DNA from 2 places in the Burkholderia sp. PU8-34 genome. Region 2 is predicted to be linked to the other one. Evidence: riboswitches for the same ligand, from Rfam matches in the RefSeq annotation. Region 2 holds a riboswitch; the other holds the start of a gene.
What was found. A riboswitch is a leader RNA that binds a small molecule or an ion and turns the genes downstream of it on or off. The one in region 2 is predicted to bind glycine.
Positions count from the first base shown of each region.

Region 1: it holds a riboswitch for glycine, as region 2 does, so the genes downstream of both, gcvH (glycine cleavage system protein GcvH) here and gcvT (glycine cleavage system aminomethyltransferase GcvT) in region 2, are expected to answer to the same signal.

Region 1 is NZ_JBSAXC010000007.1:178,103-188,422, reverse strand. It holds gene glyA (serine hydroxymethyltransferase) at 1-321, opposite strand, end outside; gene gcvP (aminomethyl-transferring glycine dehydrogenase) at 477-3,341, opposite strand; gene gcvH (glycine cleavage system protein GcvH) at 3,353-3,727, opposite strand; glycine riboswitch at 3,952-4,037, opposite strand; gene ACV22Z_RS18800 (LysR family transcriptional regulator) at 4,262-5,158, opposite strand; gene speB (agmatinase) at 5,314-6,291, shown strand; gene ACV22Z_RS18790 (aldehyde dehydrogenase family protein) at 6,402-7,910, shown strand; gene ACV22Z_RS18785 (purine-cytosine permease family protein) at 8,068-9,576, shown strand; gene betA (choline dehydrogenase) at 9,613-10,320, shown strand, end outside.
Region 2 is NZ_JBSAXC010000016.1:144,065-154,384, reverse strand. It holds gene ACV22Z_RS29075 (UvrD-helicase domain-containing protein) at 1-1,667, opposite strand, end outside; gene ACV22Z_RS29070 (oxidoreductase) at 2,095-3,147, shown strand; gene ACV22Z_RS29065 (hypothetical protein) at 3,296-3,676, shown strand; glycine riboswitch at 3,786-3,889, shown strand; glycine riboswitch at 3,921-4,054, shown strand; gene gcvT (glycine cleavage system aminomethyltransferase GcvT) at 4,137-5,255, shown strand; gene gcvH (glycine cleavage system protein GcvH) at 5,360-5,740, shown strand; gene gcvP (aminomethyl-transferring glycine dehydrogenase) at 5,898-8,825, shown strand; gene ACV22Z_RS29045 (alginate lyase family protein) at 8,974-10,128, shown strand; gene ACV22Z_RS29040 (L-serine ammonia-lyase) at 10,156-10,320, shown strand, end outside.

The DNA of each region.
Region 1 (10,320 bases), on a different contig from region 2:
CATGTAGACAGCGGCGTTGGCCTGGCTGCCGGAGTGCGGTTGCACGTTGGCGTAGTCGGCGCCGAACAGCGCCTTCGCGCGATCGATCGCCAGTTGCTCGGCGATGTCCACGAATTCGCAGCCGCCGTAGTACCGCTTGCCCGGATAGCCCTCGGCGTACTTGTTGGTCAGCACCGAGCCTTGCGCCTGCAACACGCGCGGGCTGGTGTAGTTCTCGGATGCGATCAGTTCGATATGGTCTTCCTGGCGCGTGCGCTCATGCTCCATCGCCGCCCACAGTTCGTTGTCGAAACCTTCGATCTGCATGTCTTTGCTGAACATTCGTCTTTCTCCCGACGTCGGAGCCGCGCGCGACGCCCGACAGGCGTTGCGCCGCATGCGTATCCTTCGTCTCGTTATGGGTTAAATGCGGTAATCGCCGGAACAGCCCGCTCGCATGCGGAGATCCGATCCGCCGGGCGAACGGGTGTGCCACGCTATGATCGATACGCTTCCATCGGCGGACACGAGCACACCAGATTGCGGTCGCCATACACGTTGTCGACGCGCGACACCGGCGGCCAGTACTTGCCGGCTGCCATCTTCGCTACCCCATACGGGTAGACGGCCTGCTCGCGCGAATAGGCGTGGCGCCACGCGTCCACCAGTTCGGCCGCGGTGTGCGGAGCGTGTTTCAGCGGATTGTCGTTCGCGTCCAGCGTGCCCGCTTCCACCGCGGCGATCTCGGCACGGATGGCGATCATCGCGTCGATGAAGCGGTCGAGCTCTGCCTTCGATTCCGACTCGGTCGGCTCGATCATCAGCGTGCCTGGCACGGGAAAGCTCATGGTCGGCGCGTGAAATCCGAAGTCGATCAGGCGCTTGGCGACGTCATCGACGCTGATGCCGCTGCTGTCCTTGAGCGGGCGCAGGTCGATGATGCATTCGTGCGCCACGCGGCCGTTCGGGCCCGTGTAGAGAATCGGGTAGTACGGCGCCAGGCGGCTGGCGACGTAATTGGCGTTGAGGATGGCTGCCTCGGTCGCGCGCTGGAGGCCTTGGGCCCCCATCAGCGTGATATAGGTCCAGGTGATCGGCAGGATGCTTGCGCTGCCGAACGGGGCCGCGGATACCGCGCCGATTCCCGCTACCCGGCCCGCGCCGTGCCCGGGCAGGAACGGCGCCAGATGGGCCTTGACGCCAATCGGACCCACGCCGGGGCCGCCGCCTCCGTGCGGGATGCAGAAGGTCTTGTGCAAGTTCAGATGAGACACGTCGCCGCCGAAGGCGCCCGGTTGGGCGAGGCCGACCAGTGCGTTCATGTTGGCGCCGTCGATGTAGACCTGGCCGCCATGGGCATGGACGATGTCGCACGCGTCGCGCACGCGCGCTTCGAACACGCCGTGGGTAGACGGATAGGTGATCATGATCCCGGCCAGGTCGCGGCTGTGCTGAGCGGCTTTCGCGTTGAGGTCGTCGATGTCGACGTTGCCGGCGTCGTCACAGTTGACCACCACGACCCGCATGCCGACCATTTGCGCCGATGCCGGGTTGGTACCGTGTGCCGACGACGGGATCAGGCATACGTTGCGCTGCGCCTCGCCGCGGCTCGCATGGTACGCGCGGATCGCCAGCAAGCCGGCGTATTCGCCTTGCGAGCCGGCATTCGGTTGCAGCGACACGGCGTCGTAACCGGTGACCGCACACAGCATGGCTTCCAGTTCCTGCGCCAGCGCGCGATAGCCTTCGGCCTGTTCGGCCGGCGCAAACGGATGCAGCTTCGCGAACGCCGGCCACGTAATCGGCACCATCTCGGTCGTGGCGTTCAGCTTCATCGTGCAGCTACCGAGCGGAATCATGGTGCGATCGAGCGCCAGGTCCTGGTCGGCGAGGCGACGAAGATAGCGCAGCATCCGGGTTTCCGAATGGTGGCTGTTGAAGACCGGATGGGTGAGAAAGGCACTGTGGCGCTGCAGGGGGGCGGGGAGTGCGTCGGCGGTAGTCGCTTCCACAACCGCAAAGTCAGGAACCGCCCGGCCTTCGGCGAAGATCGTCCAGAGCGTGCCGACGTCCTCGGGCGTGGTCGTCTCGTCCAGCGCGATGCCGACCTGGTGGTCGCTGATGGAACGCAGGTTGACGTGGCGCGCGCAGGCCGCGACGTGCACCGCAGCGGTACGACTGCCGCTGTTGACCGTGATCGTATCGAAGCAGTACTCGGTCGGCACGGCATACCCGAGCTGGCGCAGACCCGCGGCCAGGGTCGCGGTGAGGCGGTGGATACGTCGTGCAATGGTGGTCAGGCCCTGGGGACCATGGTAGGCAGCGTAGAAGCCGGCGATATTGGCGAGCAGCACTTGCGCGGTGCAGATGTTGCTGGTGGCTTTCTCGCGCCGGATGTGCTGCTCGCGCGTCTGCATGGCCAGGCGCAGGGCGGGGCGGCCATGGGCATCGACCGACAGGCCGACCAGTCGCCCCGGCATGCTGCGCTTGAACGCGTCGCGCGTCGCGAAATAGCCGGCGTGAGGGCCGCCGTAGCCGAGCGGCACGCCGAAACGCTGGGTGGTGCCAACCGCCACGTCGGCGCCGAATTCGCCCGGCGGCGTGAGCAGCGTCAATGCAAGCAGATCAGCGGCGAACACCGCCAGCGCACCGTTGGCATGCAGTGCGTCGACAACGCCGCGGTAATCGTGAATGTCGCCGTAGGTGCCCGGGTATTGCAGCAACGCTGCGAAGCAGTCGATGCCCGACAGGTCCCGGCGTGGATCGCCCACGATCACCTCGATGCCGATCGGTTCGGCACGGGTGCGGACGATTTCGATGGTCTGCGGATGGCAATCACGTGCGACGAAAAACACCTGGCTTTCCGACCTGGCGAGGCGCTGGCAGAACGTCATGGCCTCGGCGGCTGCCGTGCCTTCGTCCAGCATCGACGCGTTGGCGATTTCGAGGCCGCTCAAATCGGCGATCATGGTCTGAAAGTTGAGCAGGGCTTCCAGGCGGCCTTGCGAGATTTCCGGCTGGTACGGCGTGTAGGCGGTGTACCAGGCCGGGTTCTCCAGCACATTGCGCTGGATCACCGGCGGGGTGTGCGTGTCGTGGTATCCCATGCCGATGAAGGACTTGAAGACCTTGTTGCGGCTCGCCAGCTCGGCCAGCCTGTCCAGTGCCTCGGCTTCGGTGCAACTCTGCGGCAGGGCCAGCGGGGCGTCACTGCGGATCGCTGCCGGTACCACCTGCGCGATCAGTTCATCGAGGGAGCCCACGTTGAGTTCGGTCAGCATCGCGCGTTGTTCGTCGGCATCGGGGCCGATGTGGCGCCGGACGAACAACGCTCGCTGGGTGAGGGAGTCGAAAGGGATCATGGCAGTCTTCCTCAGGCGCCGATATAGGCACGATAGGCAGCCCCGTCCATCAAGCCGTCCAACTGTTCCGGATGGTCGATACGCATGCGGAAGAACCAGCCATCGCTTTCTGCCGCCTCATTGACGAGGCTCGGCTCGTCGGCAAGCGACGCATTGACTTCCAGCACGGTGCCGGACACGGGCATCTTGACCTCGCCGGCGGCCTTGACCGACTCGACGGCCGCGGCTTCCTCGTCCCGGGAAAAGGCACGGCCTTCGCCTGGCAACGCGACATAGACGAGATCGCCAAGCTGCGACTGTGCATGATCGGTGATGCCGACGGTGGCACTGCCGTCCGCTTCCAGACGCAGCCATTCGTGGGATTCGGTGTACTTGATCTCGCTCATTTGCTCACTTCCTGACAGGGTTGCGCTAAGTGAAATGGCAAACGCAAGCCGGAACGGCAACGGCGGGAGGATGATCGAGGGATCGGCATCCGGACCGGGGCATTCCAGGCTGCGTGCCTGATGCCCCCTCTGTCCATTTGCCTGAGAGATTACGCGTCCCGACAGGGCGCTTCTCCTTCGGCGAGGCGTGGTCGGCGACCAGTGGCCTACTCTCCAGAGCGCTAGTCGATATGTCGGTCCTTTTGCCTGAGAGTTTCTGGGGCGATTCCCCTTCGGCGCCGCCAATGGCGGTCTCTCCCGACACATCCCGATAGCTGGTGACAATCTAGTCGGACGCCATTTGCGTTGTCAACTCGTCTTTGTCACCCGGCTCGTGCGGGGCAGAGGTCGCGGCGCATGGCGCTCGCCATGCGATGCCGGTGCCGGGCCTTGCATGACAAGGCGTTGCCAGGATTGCCGTCGGCGCGATACTTCGGTGGAATCCGAAATGAATATCCGAGATTGTCTATGCGTCCACCGCGCGAGAACGCGGCGCTATGCGTTGGCCATCAGGTCGTCCATGAACGCGCGCAGAACGGTCGGCTGCGCCGCACCTCGCTTGGTGATCGAGGAAAACGGCCATGTCGAGCCGAGGCGCTCGGAGGCAATCTGGCGCATCTGGTCCGCGTCGACCCAATGCTGCGCGTAATGCTTGGGCAGAAAGCCGATATAGGCACCTGTCAGGATCAGGATCGCTTGTGCCTCGATATTGTCCACCGTGGCGGCGGCACTGCCGCTCTTGAGGAGTTGCAGATCTCGTTGCTGCAGAAAGCCGCGCGCGACGACCTGGCTTTGCCTGATCGCGCTGATCAGTTCGTCGCCTGCCGCGTCGCTCGAGAACAGCGGGTGGTACCGGCTGCAGTAGAGCCCATCGGGCTCTTCGTACAGTTGCGTGTAGGACAACCCGGCAACGGTAAGAGGGAAATGCCCGATCGCCACGTGCAGCCGCCCGTCGAGCACACGTTCCTCCAGTTCGGCGGGGGTCCCGATGTAGATGTCCAGCTGCACGTCGTGGCCACGAGAGACGAACTGGCGTAGCGTGCGCGGCAGCATGCTGTCCGTGTCGGTGACCGTGTTGTCGATGATGCCGAGATACAGCGTGCCCGAGATGCGTTGCTTGAGCGCATGGGTATCCATGCAGAAGGTCTCCACCGCCAACAACAGGCGTTGCGCCGACTCGTAGGTCGCAACGCCGTGTTCTGTCAGACGAAATCCGCTGCGGCCGCGTTCGCACAACTTGACACCCAGACGCGTTTCCAGGCTCGTCATCTGCTCGCTGATGGTCGACTGGCTCACATTCAGTGCCGCCTGCGCGGCGGCGAATCCACCGCATTTCACGATGGTCATGAAAATTCTGAGCAGTTTCAGGTCGACGTCCTGCAGTTGCTTCATTTTTCGCTCTCCTCCATGGTTTTCATCGGAAAAAGTCGATATGAATATCCGATGTCTCCTATTTTTTCGGTGCAAATTCTTCCCCATAGTCGCGGTAAAGGCAAGCGCGCAGACGACTGGCCTTGGGAGACGATCCACCGATGGAGACGGAGACAATGCAGAGCAATACGTATGAGAAAGGCCGGCTGAACCTGCCGTTTGTCGGCCATTGCACCTTTGCGAAGGCGCCGGTTTGCCTGGACTGGGAACGCATCGACGCCGATGTCGCGATCCTCGGCGCGCCGAATGACATGGGTACCCAGTGGCGTTCAGGTGCGCGCTTCGGGCCGCGCGGCATCCGCGAGGCGTCCACCCTCTTTTCCTTCGGGCACGCTGGCGCCTACGATCACGAAGACGACGTGCTCTACCTGACCGAGGATCAGCTGCGCATGGTCGACGTGGGTGACGCCGACATCGTGCACACCGACATGGGCGCGAGCAACGCGAACATCGAACTGGCCGTGCGCAAGATTCTCGCCGCCGGCGCAATGCCCGTGGTGCTGGGCGGCGATCATTCCGTGCATGCGCCGGTGATCAAGGCGTTCGAAGGCCGCGGGCCGATTCATATCGTGCATTTCGACGCTCACCTCGACTTCGTCGACGAGCGCCACGGCGTGCGATACGGCCACGGAAACCCGCTGCGCCGCGCGTCGGAAATGGAGCACATCGCCGGCATGACGCAGCTCGGCATCCGGAACGTGTCGTCTTCCAATCGCAGCGACTACGATGCCGCCCGTGCAGCGGGCTCCAACATATTGTCCGTGCGAGATGTTCGGCGCCTCGGTACCGAAGGCGTGCTGGAGCAGATTCCGGACAGCGGTGCGTACTACATCACCATCGATATCGACGGGTTCGACCCATCCATCGCGCCGGGTACCGGTACCCCCAGTCACGGCGGCTTCCAGTATTACGAAGTACTGGAAATCATTCAGGCACTCGCCAGACGAAGCCGCGGCAACATCATCGGCATGGATCTGGTCGAGGTCGCACCAGCGTATGACCCGACCGGAACGACGTCGATTCTGGCCGCGCAACTGCTGATGAACAGCATCGGCTTCATCTTCCATGCGCGCAGTCTGGCAAGAGGACGCTGAGCGTCCGCATCCGTAATCCGGGGGTGTCCCGCACGACGCCCGAAGTCATCACCGCAAAGCCCGACGGCCTTGAAGCGAGGTCCGGGGCGGGCATATCAAGGAAGATCAGAATGGATGCCGTTGTTGCGCAATATCTCGACCGCCATGGCGTTTCGCATGCGACCCGAAGCTTTCTTGCCTCGTCGATGAGGATGTTCATCGGCGGCGAATGGGTGGAGGGCGGCGACGGCCAGGTCAGCGCCGTCACCGAACCTTCTACCGGAGGCGTCATCACGCACATTCCGTTCGCGACGACGGCCGATCTCGACCGCGCGGTGGCGGCGGCGCGTCACCAGTTCGACCATGGCGAATGGCGTCGCCTGAAGCCGCTCGAGCGTGAGCGTCTGCTGCACCGATTGGCTGATCTGATCGAAGCCCATGCGGACGAACTGGCCGAGATCGAATCGATCGACATGGGAAAATCCGTCGTGCAGGCGCGCGCGATCGATATCCAGGGCACTGTCGATACGTTCCGCTATTTTGCCGGTTGGGCCTCCAAGTTGCATGGGCGTACGGTCGAGCCGTCGTTGCCAGGTAATTACCTGGCCTATACGCGAAAGGAGCCGATCGGTGTAGTGGGCGCGATCGTACCGTGGAACTATCCGTTGCAGACGATGGCGTGGAAACTGGCGGCTGCGCTGGCGGTCGGTTGTACCACGGTTGTCAAGCCGGCCGAGCTTACGTCGCTGTCGACGCTGCGTTTTGCCGAACTGGTTCAGGAAGCCGGCATTCCGGACGGCGTGGTCAACATCGTGACCGGGCGTGGCAGCGTGATCGGTGCCGCGATGGCAAGCCATCCAGGCATCGACAAGCTGACGTTTACCGGCTCGACGCCGGTCGGGCGCGCCGTCGGGCAGAACGCCGTTCAAAACATCAAGCGCGTCACGCTGGAACTCGGCGGCAAATCACCCGTCATCGTGCTGGACGATGCCGATATCGATGCCGCCGCACAAGCCGTGGCCAACGGCGTGTTCTTCAATTCCGGGCAGGTCTGCGATGCAGGGACGCGTGCCTACATTCACCGCAGCATTTACGATCGCTTCCTGGCCGCGCTCGCCGAATACACGTCGACGCTGAAGATTGCCCCCGGGCTGGACCGCGATTGCTTCATCAGCCCGCTCGTGTCGGCCAAACAGAAGGACACCGTGCTTTCGTACATCGAAGCCGGGATTCGAGAAGGCGCCGAATGCTACTACGGCGGGCGCCCCCAAGAGGGCCCGGGTCATTTTGTCGAGCCGACCATCTTTGCACATTGCCGTAACGACATGCGCATCGTCCGCGAGGAAATATTCGGACCGGTGCTGGTCACCGCGCCGTTCGATACGCTGGACGAGGCCGTGACGCTCGCCAACGATTCGTCGTTCGGCCTGGCTGCCGCGATCTATTCGAACGACCTCGGCCGGGTGCACGGCCTGATCCCGCAACTGCAGGCCGGCACGGTTTATGTGAACGCCCACAGCACCATCGATCCGTCGCTGCCTTTCGGGGGATTCAAGACGTCCGGGTTCGGCAAGGACCTGGGGCCGGAGCAGCTCGACTACCTGATGGAAACCAAGGCGGTCTGCATCACGCTGCCCTGAGCGCGCATACGCTGCGAGCCCTTCCGAGCCGGCACGCATGGCGACTGCCTGCGGCCGGCCGGAAGCGGCCGCCCGGACTATGAAGCCATCGAACTGTTGGTCCGACAGGGCTCGATGAAATTGCACGGCATCACCCTTTGAGATCATGGGGTACATCATGCAAGCAGAAACAAAGGCACTGAACGTGCCGCGTAGCGATCAGAGTGCCATTGAAGGGCGCTCGATCGATTTCGTTCCGGAAAGCGAACGTACCGACAAGCTGTCCAGCCAGGGCCCGTTCTGGTTCGTCGGAAACTTCACGTTCTTCACCATGACCATCGGCTTTGTCGGGCCGAGCGTGGGTCTTGATTCGCTCTGGACGACCATCGCCGGAACGCTGGGCATCATGTTCGGTACGCTGTTCATGGCCTTCCATGGTTCGCAAGGCCCGCACCTTGGTCTTCCGCAGATGATCCAGTCTCGTGCGCAATTCGGATATCGCGGCGTGGTGCTCGTGCTGTTGGCGACCTTGTTCGTCTTCGCGGGCTTCAACATCGTCAACCTCGTGTTGATGATGCAGGGGCTGAGGACGCTGTACAACTGGGACCCGATGCAAGTTGCGCTTGCGGTGACGGTGCCGGCCACCGTCCTGGCCATCCTCGGTCATGACTGGATGCACCGGACGTTCAAATGGTCGCTTTATCTTTCGCTGCCGCTTTACGGCATCGTAACGTTGGCGGTGCTGATGGGATGGATCCAGGACGCGCCGGCAGCGACGGGGGGCGCGCCGGCCGCGCCGCTGGGATTCAACTGGACCGGGTTCATCGCGCAGTTTGCAGCCGCGGCCAGCTACAACATCGCCTACGCCCCGTATGTATCGGACTATTCCCGTTACCTGCCGAAGAACACCTCGAGCAGCAAGCTGATCACGGCTGTGTTCGTGGGGGCATCACTATCCGGCGCATGGATGATCGCGGTTGGCGGCTGGCTTGGGGCACACCTGCATGCCACCGATGTCCTGGTGGCGCTCAACAGCGTCGGTGCAGGCATTGCCCCGAAATTGGGAGCCGTGGTCGTGGCCATCACGATCCTCGCGTTCCTTCCGGTGATTGCCATGAAAATCTACAGCGCCAAGCTCACGGCCATTACCAGCGTGGACTCGTTCAGGAAGGTCGAGCCGACCGCGAAGGCACGGATCATCGCGATCATCTTCGTCGTGCTCCTGCAGTTCGGCGTGGCAATGCGCATCTATACGTCGGGTTCCGGTCTTTCGGTGCTCAATATCTATCTGGTGGTGATGCTGTACTTCCTTGTGCCCTGGACCGCCGTCAATCTCACCGATTACTTCTTCGTCCGCAAGGGCCGCTATGCGGTACCGCATTTTTTCCGCCCGAACGGCAATATCTATGGGCGTTGGGGGGTCCGTGGCCTGCTGTCCTATCTCATTGGATTCGTGGCGATGATCCCGTTCTTCTGTGTCTTCGACGGCGATCGTGAAGTCTACGTCGGTCCGCTCGCCAGGGCGATGGGCAGCGTGGACCTGGCCTGGCTGGTCGGGCTGTTCGTATCTGCGCTGGTGTACTACGTGTTCTGCGGTTCGCTCGACTTGCAACGAGAGGAGGCGGTGATCAGGCACATCGAAGAGAACATGCCGGAATACACGACTGGCGAGAAACATCGCGCCTGACGCAGCGGCCCGGATCATTTATCGAGGTAGATAATCGTGACTACAAAATACTACGACTACATCATTGTCGGAGCCGGATCGGCTGGATGCGTATTGGCAAACCGCCTGACCGAGGATCCGAACGTCAGCGTCCTGATACTCGAATATGGCGGAAGCGATCGTAGCATCATCATCCAGATGCCGAGTGCGTTCTCCATGCCGATGAACACCCGGAAATACAACTGGCACTACGAGACCACACCGGAACCGCATTTGAACGGACGCCGCCTGCATTGCCCGCGCGGCAAGGTGCTCGGCGGGTCGTCGTCGATCAATGGTCTGGTTTATATCCGCGGTCACGCGTGCGACTTCGATGAATGGGAATCCCTTGGCGCGCGCGATTGGGGATACCGGCATTGCTTGCCGTATTTCCGCAAGGCGGAAAACTACAAATTCGGCGGCGACGACTACCGTGGCGCTGACGGCCCGCTTAGCACCAACAACGGCAACAACATGCAGAACCCGTTGTACGGTGCCTGGGTGGAAGCAGGTGCCCAGGCCGGCTACATCAAGACAGACGATTGCAACGGCTACATGCAGGAAGGGTTCGGGGCGATGCATATGACGGTCAAGGACGGCGTGCGATGGTCGACAGCCAACGCTTATCTTCGTCCGGCGATGCAACGGCCCAACCTGACCGTCGTCACGAATGCGATGACGCGCCAGATCGTGCTGGAAGGAAAACGTGCCGTCGGTGTGATCTAT
Region 2 (10,320 bases):
AGGTTCTTGCCGGTGTCGGCGAGCCCGTCCGCGTTGTGAAAGCCTTGGGCCTCGCCGTCGACCGCCTCCGCCGCCTCGGGCTTCGTGCCCTTGCGCTTCAGCCATTCGAGGAATTCGAGCACGTTCTGCCACTTCGACTGCGCCTGCCGCTCGTCGAACGCGTCGTACAGGTAGGCCTCGTAGTGGATCGCCTCCATCATGTCGTCGAGCACGACGGTCGCGGGCTCCTTGTCCGCGCGGTCGGTCAGGCGCTGGATGAAGTCGCAGAACATCCGCAGCGGCTCCACCTGGCGCGCGGACAGCCGCGCCTCGATGCCGCCCATGTAGACCGCCTCGAACAGCGACACCTTCGCCTGCCCGGCGAACGAGCCGAGCGCTTCCAGCGTCGTGTTGCCGATCCCGCGGCGCGGCGTCGTGACCGCGCGGATGAACGCGGGATCGTCGTCGGCGTTCGCGATCAGGCGCAGGTACGCGCACAGATCCTTGATCTCGGCCTTGTCGAAGAACGACTGGCCGCCCGACAGCACGTACGGGATCCGCTCGCGCCGCAGCACCTGCTCGAAGATCCGCGCCTGGAAGTTGCCGCGATACAGAATCGCGTAGTCGCGGAACTGCGCGCGCCGCTCGAACTTGTGCGCGGACAGCCGGAACACGACCGATTCGGCCTCGTGCTCCTCGTCGTTGCACGGCGTGACGGTGATCGAATCGCCCATCCCGTGCTCGGACCACAGCTTCTTCTCGAACAGCTTCGGGTTGTTCGCGATCACGTTGTTCGCGGCGGTGAGGATGCGCACCGTCGACCGGTAATTCTGCTCGAGCTTGACCAGGTGCAGCTTCGGGAAATCCTTGCCGAGCTGCGCGAGGTTCTCGAGCGTCGCGCCGCGCCAGCCGTAGATCGCCTGGTCGTCGTCGCCGACCGCCGTGAATGCCGCGCGCGGGCCCGCGAGCAGCTTCAGCAGCTCGTACTGGCACGCATTGGTGTCCTGGTACTCGTCGATCAGCAGGTAGCGCAGCTTGTTCTGCCAGCGATCGCGCACCTGCTCGTTCTTTGCGAACAGCTCGGTCGGCAGGCGGATCAGGTCGTCGAAGTCGACCGCCTGGTACGCGTGCAGCGTCGCGACGTAGTTGCGGTAGACGAGCGCGGCCTGGTGCTCGTCCTCGTTCGCTGCGATCGTCATCGCCTCTTCAGGCGTGACGAGGCCGTTCTTCCACAGCGAGATGATGTTCTGGATCTTGCGGATCAGGCCCTTGTCGGTCGTGCCGATCTGCTCCTGGATCATCCCGAAGCAGTCGTCCGAATCCATGATCGAGAACTGCGGCTTCAGGCCGACGTGCTCGGCCTCCTGGCGCAGGATCTGCACGCCGAGCGAGTGGAACGTGCAGACGGTGAGCTGGTTCACCGGCACCTTGCGGCCTTCCTTGCCGGGCGTGGTGAGCGTCTTGCCCTCGAGCAGCTTCGACACGCGCTCGCGCATTTCGGCGGCGGCCTTGTTCGTGAACGTGACGGCGGCAATGTGGCGCGGCTCGAAGCCTTTCGCTTCGATCAGGTGCGCGATCTTCTGCGTAATCACGCGCGTCTTGCCGCTGCCCGCGCCGGCGAGCACGAGGCAGGGACCGTCGAGATAGCGCACCGCTTCGTTCTGAGCGGGATTGAGGCCTGCGGACATGGTTGCGGATGGTGTTGCGGTTGACGGCTGGACGCCGGGAGGATGCCGCGCGCGGGGTGCCAGGTCGGGCATGCGGACGCACGGGCAGAACGCGCATGTTAACACGCCGGCGGCGGCGATTTCCGGAGCCCCGCCGGGCGGGGCCGGGCGGGCGGATGCGTGATCGCGCCCTTGTCCGTTCGGCCAATTCCGCCTTGCGACGGCCGCGCTGCGCGACAATCGGGTGACCGTTGGATCGCCGGCGAACCCCTCTCGCGCGATACCGACGGCTGTGCCGCCGCGCGCGGCACAGCCGGTCACGGTCGGTCGCGCGCCATACGTCCGACAAAATGCGTGAATCCCCACACCGGCCCCGTGCCAAAATATTCGGTCGTCGGCACCGCCAAGGTGCCTGATCCTTTCGTTTCCCTTGTTGCCAAGGAGTGCCATGTCGTCATTGCTCAAGATTGGTTTGATGGGTTTCGGTTTCGCCGGCGCGACGTTTCACGCGCCGGTGATCGCGGCGAGTGGCCGCACGCAGGTTGCCGCGATCGCCACCGGCCAGCCGGATCGCGCGAAGGCCGCGTATCCGGATGCCCGCGTCGTGCCCGATCTCGACGCGCTGCTGAGTCTCGACGACATCGAATGCGTGGTGATCGCCACGCCGAACGACACGCACTTCCCGCTCGCGCGCCAGGTGCTCGAAGCCGGCCGCCACGTCGTCGTCGACAAGCCCGTGACGCTCACCTCCGACGAGGCGCTCGCGCTCGCGCGGCTCGCGAACGCACGCAGCCGCGTGTTCGCGCCGTTCCACAACCGCCGCTGGGACGGCGATTTCCTGACCGTACGCCGCGTGATCGACTCCGGCGAGCTCGGCCGCATCACGTACGTCGCGTCGCACTTCGACCGCTTCCGGCCGCAGGTGCGCACCCGCTGGCGCGAGGAAGCCGCGCGCGGCGGCGGCCTGCTGCTCGACCTCGGCCCGCACCTGATCGACCAGGCACTCGCGCTGTTCGGCCTGCCCGAAACCGTCGGCGCGACGGTCAAGGTCCGCCGCGACAACGGTTCGGCGCCCGATTTCGTGCATCTGCAGCTCGGCTATCCGGACAAGGACGTCGCGCTGCACGCGAGCGCGCTGTCGGCAATCGAGCCGGCGCGCTTCATGCTGCACGGCACGCGCGGCAGCTACCAGAAGTTCGGGCTCGACACGCAGGAAGACCAGCTGAAGGCGGGCCTGACGCCCGATCACGTCGAATTCGGCGGCGGCAACCCGCCCGGCCTGCTGCGCGTGCTCGACGGCGACGTCGAAACCGAGCGGCCGGTGCCGACGCTCGACGGCCAGTACGCGGAGTTCTATCGCGCGCTCGCCGCGTCGATCCGCGACGGCGCACCGTTCCCCGTCACGCCGCAGGACGCGGTCGACGTGATGACGATCATCGAGCTCGCCGCGCAAAGCGAGCACGAAGGCCGGCGCGTGCCGTTCGTGCGCAAGGTGGTGTGAAGCGATCGGCCCCGAGCTGCCGCTCCGTCCCGCGCGATCAATTCAGAACAATCGGTTACAAATCGCGCGGGAACGAAAGTCAGCGGTACTCCTGTCTGACGCGTTTCTCAAAAAAGTCGATCCGACACCAAACCGCCTGGAGAATGTGATGCAACGGTTGATTCGCGCGGCAGCATGCTGCGCCCTGGTTTCCTCGCTCGCGGCGTGCATCGTCACGCCGCCGCAGCAACCTCGCCCGGCGCCGCGCCCCGCGCCTGCGCCGGCGCCGCAGGTGAATCCGCAAGTCGTCGGCTACGAGCGCATGCAGCAGATCCAGGGCCGGATCGACAACCTGCACCGCCGGATCGATGCGCGCGTGAACGGTGGCTACTATCCGCCGCCGTATGGCGCGCAGCTCCATCACCGCCTCGACGTGATCCGCCAGGAATCGAACGATATGTCGGCGCAACACGGCGGCGGCCTGTCGGCCGACGAGCAGCGCGTGCTGAACCAGGAACTCGACACCGCGGCGCGCGCGATCGGCGAGTGACGCCGGCGCCCGCCGGCACCGAAAACGCGGCGGCGCGCTGTCGCCGCTTGTCCCCAGGCGACATTCATTTGCCCAAATTGACAAGGCTTCCGGGCTCGCGTACAGTCGCCCGCACGCGTCGGGAGAGCGCGTGACAGCGTTGCAGCAACGCCGGTCGCGCCGCCGAAGGGGCATACCCGCAAACTCTCAGGCAAAAGGACCGGCCGCGTCGAAGAACCCCGCCTGCGCATGTCGCAGGCCACGTTCTTCGCACTCTGGAGAGCGGCAGTAGCCCGTTGCGCATCGTCAGCGCGGGCAGGCTGCCCACCGAAGGGGCGCGCGTTCGCCGGGCTGGTCCCGCAACGCAATCTCTCAGGTATCGAGGACAGAGGGGATGTACAGGATCGTCCGCAGGCTCAAGGCCGCGGCGGTCGACACATCGCCGTATTGTCCCGCGCGCAAGCGCTTGCCTGAGGCCTCGATGACCGCACTCAAACACACCCCGCTCAACGCCGCGCACCGCGCGCTCAATGCCCGCATGGTCGATTTCGGCGGCTGGGACATGCCCGTCAACTACGGCTCGCAAATCGAAGAGCACCAGGCCGTGCGCACCGACGCCGGCATGTTCGACGTGTCGCACATGTGCGTCGTCGATTTCACCGGCAGCCGCGTGCGCGCGTTCTTCGAGCACGCGATCGCGAACAACGTCGGCAAGCTCAAGACGCCCGGCAAGGCGCTCTACTCGTGCCTGCTCAACCCGCAGGGCGGCGTCATCGACGATCTGATCGTCTATTACTTCACCGAGGACTTCTTCCGCGTCGTCGTCAACGCCGGCACCGCGGAGAAGGACATCGCGTGGTTCAACCAGCTCAACGAGGAAGGCGGCTACGGCATCACGATCGCGCCGCGCCGCGATTTCGCGATCGTCGCCGTGCAGGGCCCGAACGCCCGTGAAAAGGCCTGGACGACGATTCCCGCCGCGCGCGCCGCAACGAGCGAGCTGAAGCCGTTCAACGCCGCGCAGGTCGCGGGCACGCCGTTCGGCGACCTCACCGTCGCGCGCACCGGCTACACCGGCGAAGACGGTTTCGAGGTGATCGTCCCGGCGGTTCACGTCGAAGCGCTGTGGAACGCACTGCAGCAAAACGGCGTGCGCCCGTGCGGGCTCGGCGCGCGCGACACGCTGCGCCTCGAGGCCGGCATGAACCTGTACGGCCAGGACATGGACGACACTGTGTCCCCGCTCGACGCAGGCCTCGCATGGACGGTCGACCTGACGGCGCCGCGCGCGTTCGTCGGCCGCGACGTGCTCGAGCGCGACGGCTCGCGCGCCGCGTTCGTCGGCCTGATCCTGCAGAAGGAAAACGGCAAGGCGGGCGGCGTGCTGCGCGCGCACCAGAAGGTCGTCACGCCGCACGGCGAAGGCGAGATCACGAGCGGCACGTTCTCCCCGTCGATGCAGGAATCGATCGCGTTCGCGCGCGTGCCGACGGCCGTGCAGATCGGCGACACCGTGCACGTGCAGATTCGCGACAAACAACTCCCCGCGCGCGTGGTAAAACTGCCGTTCGTGCGCAACGGCAAGGTCCTCGCTGCGTAACGACCTGGAGGGCCGGGCGGCATGGCGCCCGGCAAAACAATACCTGGCGCGCCGCCACGGTGCGCCGCAATGAAGAATCACACCCTTTCTATCAGGAGCATCCGATGAGCAACGTCCCGGCCGAACTGAAGTACACCGACGAGCACGAGTGGATCCGTACCGAAGCCGACGGCACGCTGGCGATCGGCATCACCGATCACGCGCAAAGCACGCTCGGCGACATCGTCTTCCTCGAACTGCCGCAAGTCGGCAAACAGGTGAAGGCAGGCGACGCCGTCGGCGTCGTCGAGTCGGTGAAAGCGGCGTCCGACATCTACTCGCCGGTGTCGGGCGAAGTGGTCGCCGTCAACACGGAAGTCGTCGACGCACCGGACGAAGTCAACAGCGACGCGTACAGCGCGTGGCTGTTCAAGATCAAGCTCGCCGACGGCGCATCGACCGACAGCCTGCTCGACGCAGCCGCCTACGAGAAGCTGGTCGGCTAACTCAACCACCCAAGCATTGCGCGGCGCGCCGGCCCGGCAGCACGGGCCGCGCCCCGCGTGGGACCAGAGCAGGCGCCAAGCGCCCACTCTGGTCGACCGCGAAGCATGGGGCCCGAGTAAGCGCTGACGCGCCAACTCGGGCCGACACTGGAACACCATGAAGCTCGAACACCCGGACCGCCTGATGAACCGCACGCCCCTCTCGCTCGCTGCGCTCGAAACGCACGACGCGTTCGCCGAACGCCATATCGGCCCTGACGCCGCCAGCCAGAAGGCGATGCTCGACACGCTCGGCTTCGCGTCGCGCGCCGCCCTGATCGACGCCGTGATTCCCGCGGCGATCCGCCGCGCGGAAACGCTGCCGCTCGGCCCGTTCGCCCAGCCGAAGAGCGAAGCGGAAGCGCTCGCCGCACTGCGCGAGCTCGCGGACAAAAACCAGGTGTTCCGCTCGTACATCGGCCAGGGTTACTACGACACGCACACCCCGGCGGTGATCCTGCGCAACGTGCTTGAAAACCCGGCGTGGTACACGGCCTACACGCCGTACCAGCCTGAAATTTCCCAGGGCCGCCTCGAGGCGCTCCTGAACTTCCAGCAGATGGTCGCCGACCTGACGGGCCTCGCGATCGCGAACGCGTCGCTGCTCGACGAAGCGACCGCGGCGGCCGAGGCGATGACGCTGCTGCAGCGCATCGGCAAACCGAAGTCGAACGTCTTCTACGTCGCCGACGACGTGCTGCCGCAGACGCTGGAAGTGATCCGTACCCGCGCGCTGCCGATCGGCATCGAGGTCAAGACGGGCCCGGCCGCCGACGCCGCGCAGTCGGACGCGTTCGGCGTGCTGCTGCAATACCCGGGCGTGAACGGCGACGTGCGCGACTACCGCGCGCTCACCGACGCGATCCACGCCGCCGGCGGCCACGTGGTCGTCGCGGCCGACATCCTCGCGCTGACGCTGCTGACGCCGCCCGGCGAATGGGGCGCGGACGTCGCGGTCGGCAATACCCAGCGTTTCGGCGTGCCGATGGGCTTCGGCGGCCCGCACGCCGCGTATCTCGCGGTGCGCGACGAATTCAAGCGCCAGATGCCGGGCCGTCTCGTCGGCGTGACCGTCGACGCGCAGGGCAAGCCCGCGCTGCGTCTCGCGCTGCAGACGCGCGAACAGCACATCCGCCGCGAGAAGGCGACGTCGAACGTGTGTACCGCGCAGGCGCTGCTCGCGATCATGGCGAGCATGTACGCGGTCTACCACGGCCCGCACGGCCTGAAGACGATCGCGCTGCGCGTGAACCGCATCGCGGCGCTGTTCGCGGCCGGCGTGAAGCAGCTCGGCTTCGCGACTGTCAACGACACGTTCTTCGACACGCTGACGATCGACACCGGCGCACGCACCGCGCAGATCCACGCCCTCGCAAACGCGCAGCGCGTGAACCTGCGCCGCGTGAGCGACACGCAGGTCGGCATCTCGGTCGACGAGACGACGACCCGCGCCGATCTCGCCAGCCTGCTCGCGATCTTCGCGCAAGCCGCGGGCGGCACGGCGCCCGACGTCGATGCACTCGACGCGGGCCTCGGCGGCACGGCCGCGCTGCCGGCCGGCCTCGAGCGCACGAGCGCGTACCTGACGCACCACGTGTTCAACCGCCACCATTCGGAAACGGAAATGCTGCGCTACCTGCGCAGCCTGTCGGACAAGGATCTCGCGCTCGACCGCTCGATGATCCCGCTCGGCTCATGCACGATGAAGCTGAACGCGACATCGGAAATGCTGCCCGTCACGTGGCCCGAATTCGGCCAGATCCACCCGTTCGCGCCGGCCGAACAGACGGTCGGCTACCGCGAGATGATCGACCAGCTCGAGCAGATGCTCGTCGCGGCAACCGGCTACGCGGCCGTGTCGCTGCAGCCGAATGCGGGCTCGCAGGGCGAGTACGCGGGCCTCTTGATCATCCACGCGTATCACGCGTCGCGCGGCGAAAGCCACCGCGACGTCTGCCTGATCCCGGCGTCCGCGCACGGCACGAACCCGGCGTCCGCGCACATGGCCGGCATGAAGGTCGTCGTCGTCGCGTGCGACGCGCAGGGCAACGTCGACATCGAGGACCTGAAGAAGAAGGCCGACGAACATGCGAACGACCTCGCGGCGATCATGATCACGTACCCGTCGACGCACGGCGTGTTCGAGCAGAACGTCCGCCAGATCTGCGAGATCGTGCACGCGCACGGTGGCCAGGTGTACGTCGACGGCGCGAACATGAACGCGATGGTCGGCCTGACCGCGCCGGGCCAGTTCGGCGGCGACGTGTCGCACCTGAACCTGCACAAGACCTTCTGCATCCCGCACGGCGGCGGCGGCCCGGGCGTCGGCCCGGTCGCGGTCGGCGCGCACCTCGCGAAGTTCCTGCCGAACCAGCACTCGACCGGCTATACGCGCGGCGAAGAAGGTATCGGCGCGGTGTCGGCGGCGCCGTACGGCTCCGCGTCGATCCTGCCGATCTCGTGGATGTACATCGCGATGATGGGCGCGAAGAACCTGACCGCCGCGACGGAGACCGCGATCCTCAACGCGAACTACATCGCGAAGCGCCTCGCACCGCACTACCCGGTGCTGTATTCGGGCCCGGGCGGGCTGGTCGCGCACGAGTGCATTCTCGATCTGCGTCCGATCAAGGACACGAGCGGCATCACCGTCGACGACGTCGCGAAGCGCCTGATGGACTATGGTTTCCACGCGCCGACGATGAGCTTCCCGGTGCCGGGCACGCTGATGGTCGAGCCGACCGAATCCGAATCGCAGGAGGAACTCGACCGCTTCATCGCCGCGATGATCGCGATCCGCGAGGAAATCCGCGCGGTCGAGGAAGGCCGCGCCGACCGCGAGGACAACCCGCTGCGTCACGCGCCGCACACGGCGGCTGTCGTCACCGCGAACGAATGGCCGCATGCGTACTCGCGCGAGCAAGCCGCGTACCCGGTCGCGTCGCTCGGCACGAACAAGTACTGGCCGCCGGTCGGCCGCGCGGACAACGTGTATGGCGACCGCAACCTGTTCTGCTCGTGCGTGCCGATGTCGGAATACGCGTAACACGCGCGTCGTCCGCGGTTGGCCCGATGCTGTGCCGCACGCAACCTGCCGGTTGCGTGCGGTTTTTACGTTGGCCGCCAATCCGCCTGACGTTCGTCCCCCAATCCGGCTAACATCACACGCGATCCAGCCAATGAAGGAGTTCCGCATGGTGCGTTCGATGTTTCCGGGCCGCGAATCACGGCATATGCGACGGCACATGTCGCGGCGCATGCACGCCCGCGCGGTCGTGCCGACGCTCGTCGCGTCGCTGTCGATCGCCGCTGCCGGTCTTGGCGCGGCGGGCAGCGCGCGCGCCGCGATGAATTTCTGCGCGGCGCCCGCGCTGCAGTCGAGCGAAACGACGCAGGCCGAGCCGGGCGTGCAGGCGCTGATCCGCGGCGTCGACGCGCGCATCGGCGCCCAGCCGAAGGCGATGCCCCGCGTGCATACCGAGGGCACGCTGCCGCATGAAGGCATCTATGACCAGAGCGCCGACGCGCTGAAGGACATGGAGCTGATGCGCGACGCGGCGCTCGCGTGGCGCGTGACGAACGCGCCGCGCTACCTGCAGCTCGTCGACCGGTTCCTGTATGCGTGGGTCACGACCTACCAGCCGAGCTTCAACCCGATCGACGAGACGCGTTTCGACAGCCTGATCCTCGCGTACGACATGACGGCGAGCGCGCTGCCGGTGAAGACGCGCAATGCGGCGTCGGCATTCATCGCGAAACTCGGCGCCGGCTACGTCGCGCAGATCGACGCGCAGAAGCGCCCGCTCACGGGCACCTGGCGCAACAACTGGCAGAGCCACCGGATCAAGCTGATCGCGCTGTCCGCGTTCACGCTCGGCGACCGCAAGATGATGAACGCCGCGCAGCGCCTGTTCGTCGAGCATCTCGCCGACAACATCGGCCCGGACGGCACGACGTTCGACTTCGAGGAGCGCGACGCGCTGCACTATGCGGTGTACGACCTGCAGCCGCTCGCGACCGCGGCGCTGGCCGCGCGCCGCTTCAACCGCAACTGGCTGCGTGAAAAGGGCACGAACGGCGCGACGCTCGCCGCCGCGCTCGACTGGCTCGTGCCGTATGCGCGCGGTGAGAAGACGCACGAGGAATTCGTGCATTCGCCGGTCGCGTTCGACGCGAAGCGCCGCGAGGCCGGGATTCCGGGCTACACGGGGCAGTGGGACCCGAAAAACGCCACCGAGCTCTTTTATCTGGCTGCGCGGCTCGACGGGCGTTATGCGCCGGTCGCGCAGCAGCTTTCCCCGACGCCGCCCGCATGGCTAGCCGCGTGCTTGCCGCTGCAGGCGCGCTAGACTACTTACAGCAAGACAGGAAACAAAATGGCAGTCAGCGTGTTTGACCTCTTCAAGATCGGCATCGGCCCGTCCAGTTCGCACACGGTCGGCCCGATGCGCGCCGCGCTGATGTTCGTCCAGGGCCTCGAGCGCGACGGAATGCTCGACGCGACCGCGAACGTGAAAGTCGAGCTGTACGGGTCGCTCGGC